Regions from separate parts of the Nocardia sp. NPDC003726 genome, predicted to be linked through region 1. Evidence: riboswitches for the same ligand, from Rfam matches in the RefSeq annotation. Region 1 holds a riboswitch; the other holds the start of a gene.
What was found. Region 1 has a riboswitch for cobalamin ahead of metE (5-methyltetrahydropteroyltriglutamate--homocysteine S-methyltransferase). Riboswitches for the same ligand answer to the same signal wherever they lie in the genome.

Region 1 (2,193 bases):
AAGTTGCGTTCACCGGCCCGACACATGGGCGCCGCGGCAGCAACCGATGTGCTGTCCGGAGGCCGGGATCGGTGCGGAGGTCCGAGGGCGTGGGCCGTCGAACAGGTGCCCGATGGCCGGGCGCGGTATCGAGCCGAGTTCGCCTGACCCGCGTCCGCACCTGCGGACCAGGCGAACGGCGAGTTCGAGAAGGTGGTTACCGGATGGCCCGACGTCCGGATGGCCGATGGAGCGATCCGAGTCCGCATGCGCGGGCGGGCCGGTAGCCGGAACGGGAAGCAGGCGCCCGATCGCTGCGCGTCGCGCGGGCCGGGCAATTGCCGGCGTGACATCCCTCGCGATCTGCTCGCCTCGCCGCGTCCTATGCTGAGTGGGCAGCTGGTTCACCGCAGCACGACGAGATGGAGCCCCGACGTCGCGCGACGGAGTCGAGCCCGCCCGTGCGGCGACGTCACGGCGGGTGAGAGGGAACCCGGTGGGAATCCGGGACTGTCCCGCAGCGGTATGCAGGAACGACCGCCGTCACCAGGCACTGAGTTCACCGAGCCGGAAGGCTCCGCGACTCGGGAAGCGACGGCCAGTAGGTCGGCCATCGGGAGCTATCCGGCGTATGCCGGCCCGCACGGCCGGTGCCCGCGAGTCCGAAGACCTGCCAGCCGTGCCGGGTACGCCGTATCCGGCGGCCACCGCCTCGTGGATTGGGCGCGCGGATCACCAGCTGACGTGTCGGGCTCCTCGGCCGGGAACATCACCGGCATGTCACCGGGTTCTCCGCCTGCCCGTATGGCGATGGCTTTCGTCCTCAGCAATGGAGAAACATCGTGACTGTTGCACAGCAAAAGTCGTTCACCGCGACGGTTCTCGGGCTTCCACGAGTGGGGCCGCGGCGCGAACTGAAGCGGGCCACCGAGGCCTATTGGGCAGGCAAGATCGACGCCGGTCGGTTGCACGCCGTGGCGCGCGAACTCCGGCACGCCCAGTTCGCCGAATTACAAGCCGCGGGCCTGGACTCCATTCCGGTCGGTACGTTCTCCTACTACGACCAGATGCTCGACACGGCCGAGTTGCTCGGCGCGTTGCCGCCCCGGGTCGCAGGGATCACGGACCCGCTGGAACGGTACTTCGCCGCCGCACGCGGCACCGACGCCGTCGAACCCTTGGAGATGACCAAGTGGTTCGACACGAATTACCACTACCTGGTACCGGAGATCGGCCCGGACACCTCCTTCTCGCTGCACCCGGACAAGCTGCTGGCGGAACTGCGCGAAGCGCTCGAACTGGGCGTGCCCGCGCGTCCGGTGGTGATCGGGCCGATCACCTTCCTGAAGCTGGCGAAGGCGACCGGCGGTTCGGCGCTGGCCCGGCTGATCGAGTTGCTGCCGTTGTACCGGGAGCTGCTGCGCAGGCTCGCCGTCGCCGGCGCCGAGTGGGTGCAGATCGACGAGCCTGCGCTGGTCACCGACCTCACGGCGGAGGAGATCGGCTTGGTGCAGGTCACCTACGAGGAACTGGCCGACGCCGCCGAGCGCCCTGCGGTGCTCGTCGCGACCTACTTCGGGCAGCCGGGTGCCGCACTGCCGGCGCTGGCGAGCACGGGGATAGAGGGGGTCGCCCTCGACTTCACCGCGGGCGCCGACATCTCCACCATTTCCGCGCTGGCGGGCAAGCTGGTCGTCGCGGGGGTCGTGGACGGTCGCAATGTATGGCGCACCGATCTCGACCGGGCCGTCGCCACACTCGGCGCCTTGTCGGAATCCGCTGCGCCTGTGGCGGTTTCGAGTTCCTGCTCGTTGCTGCACGTACCGTACTCGCTGGCCGCGGAAACCGGGCTGGACGAGCGACTGCGGTCCTGGCTGGCGTTCGGCGCGGAGAAGGTCGCGGAGGTACGCCTGCTCGCGACCGGATTGACCCAGGGCACGGAGGCGATCGCCGCCGAGTTGGCCGAGGTGCGCGCGGCGCTGGCGTCGCGCAGGTCGGATCCGCGGCTGAACGATCCGCGGGTGCGGGCCGCACTGGCCGCGCTCGGGCCGGACGCCGACCGCCGCGCGCCCGCCGAACAACGCCGGGAACTGCAACGGGACCGTTTGCGGCTGCCCGCGCTGCCGACCACGACGATCGGTTCCTACCCGCAGACCTCGGCCATCCGGTTGGCGCGCGCCGCGCTGCGCAAAGGCGAGATCGATCGAGCGGAGT
Region 2 (2,193 bases), on a different contig from region 1:
AAGTAGCGCCCGGCGACCGGCCCGAAGAACGACAGCATGGCCTCCTCGTCGGGGAACGGTTGCGGCCACGCCTCGATCATCGCCGCCCAGTGCGCGGCGGTGCGGCCGGTGAAGTCCGGCGCGATGTCCTCGATCACCAGCGCGCGTACCCGGTCGGGGTGGGTCGCCGCGAATACCCAGCCGTGCAGCGCCCCCATCGAATGCCCGATCACGACCATCGGCTCTTCGATCGCGGCGGTGCGGGCGGCGAGGTCGGCGACGAAGGCCTCGGTCGTCAGCTCCGCGGGCGCCGGCCTGCCGTGCCCGGCGGCGTCGAAGGTGTAGACGTGGCCGTGCTCGCGCAGCCAGCCCAGCTGATCGCGCCACGTGCGCGCGCTGCCCATCAGTCCGTGCAGCAGCAGGATCGGCGCGCCTGCTCCGCCTTCGTCGTGCAACATCGGTTCGACAATACGAGGCACCGAGCATCTGCTCGGCGGCAGCCGCTAGCTTGGACACATGGCTGTTGTGAAGATCAACGCGATCGAGGTTCCCGAGGGCGCGGGCCCCGAGTTGGAGAAGCGGTTCGCCCACCGCGCGCACGCGGTCGAGAACTCCCCCGGCTTCCTCGGCTTCCAGCTGTTGCGCCCGGTGGCCGGAGAGAAGCGGTATTTCGTTGTCACCCAGTGGGACTCGGAAGAGTCCTTCGCGGCTTGGCGGGACGGGCCCGCGCGCGAGGCGCATGCGGGCGAGCGTCAGAAGCCGGTCTCGACGGGTGCGTCGCTGCTCGAGTTCGAGGTCGTGCTCGACGTGGACGCCAAACCCGCGAACTGACTGCGCGCCGCACCGCCGGGCAGGCCAGCCTGCCCGGCGACTCGCCCGACGCCGTGGTACGCCCGTGCCGGACCCGGTTGACGCCGAGGGTGTGCGGGTGTCACAGTTCGAGGGACAAACGCGAGGGTGACGCGGTAATTCCGGTGAGATTCCGGAGCGGTCGCGCCACTGTGTTCCACGCACCGAGTCCGGTGCCGGAAAGCCAGACACCGGCACCGTCGCGCCACCACCCTAAGGGACGCGTATCCCAAGGAGGACTCGAATGGCCATCGCGCATTCACCCAGCCGGGCAACCGATTCCCTGGCCACCGTGCTCGTCACGGTCGGTGTCGTTCTTCTCGCACTGCTCACGCTGTACCTGGTCGGCTTCGATCAGGGCGTCATCTCGCGCAGCGGGATGTACCTGCATGAGCTGATGCACGACGGACGTCACCTGCTGGGGCTTCCGTGCCACTGATCGGTTCGCTTCGAACCCTGCTGCTGCGCGGCCTGCTGGCCGGTCTGATCGCCGGACTGCTGGCCGCCACAGTCGGTTATTTCGTCGGCGAACCCAAAGTCGACGCGGCCATCGCCATCGAGGAAGCGCACAGCTCACACGCCGAATCGCCGGACGGGCACTCCCACGGCGAGCACGCCGAATCGCCCGGCGGCCATTCCCACGGTGACGAGGAAGAAGCGCTGGTGAGCCGCGGCGGCCAGAAGTTCGGGCAGTTTCTCGCCCTCGGCCTGGCCGGTCTCGCGCTCGGCGCCATCTACGCCTCGGTCGCGCACTTCGCGCGGCGCTACACCACGCTGTCCGGGCCGCGGCTCGCGCTGACGCTCGGTGTGGCCGGTTGGGCCGCGATCGTCGCGGTGCCGTTCTTCAAGTACCCGGCCAACCCGCCCGCGGTCGGCGACCCCGACACCATCAACGAGCGCACTCTGCTGTGGCTGGCCGCCGTTGTGCTGGGCATCGTCGCGGTCGGTGCGGCGGTGGCGGCGTTCACCGCGCTGCGCACCCAGCTGCCCACGTTCCGGCTGATCGGCGGCGTCGCGGCGTTCATGCTGGTCACCGCGCTCGGCTACGTCCTGCTGCCCGGCGTGAACGAGGTGAGCGCGGACTTCCCGGCCACCCTGCTGTGGCAGTTCCGGGTGGCCTCGCTGGCCGAGACCGCGACTCTGTGGGCCTGCCTGGCGCTCGGCTTCGCCGCGCTCACCGAGTTCGCCACACGCACCGATACTCCGGTATCGGTAGCGCCCGCTACCGCAGGGTGATTCGCGTTCGGAAGCAGTGAGGCAGTGTCGGCCCCATGACCGGCACTGCCTTTTCCGTCCGGCCCGCATCGCGGGGCGCAGCCCCTTCCGGACCGCCGCGCGCGGTGCGCGTCGCGTTCAACGCTCTGG

Region 2: linked by a shared signal. The riboswitch ahead of ACWDMM_RS26860 (CbtB domain-containing protein) and the one ahead of metE (5-methyltetrahydropteroyltriglutamate--homocysteine S-methyltransferase) in region 1 are both predicted to bind cobalamin.

The regions. Positions count from the first base shown of each region.
Region 1 covers NZ_JBSFNF010000008.1:106,135-108,327, reverse strand. The annotation lists cobalamin riboswitch at 442-671, shown strand; gene metE (5-methyltetrahydropteroyltriglutamate--homocysteine S-methyltransferase) at 819-2,193, shown strand, end outside.
Region 2 covers NZ_JBSFNF010000024.1:99,334-101,526, reverse strand. The annotation lists gene ACWDMM_RS26870 (alpha/beta fold hydrolase) at 1-437, opposite strand, end outside; gene mhuD (mycobilin-forming heme oxygenase MhuD) at 496-810, shown strand; cobalamin riboswitch at 891-1,042, shown strand; gene ACWDMM_RS26860 (CbtB domain-containing protein) at 1,073-1,267, shown strand; gene ACWDMM_RS26855 (CbtA family protein) at 1,258-2,064, shown strand; gene ACWDMM_RS26850 (hypothetical protein) at 2,100-2,193, shown strand, end outside.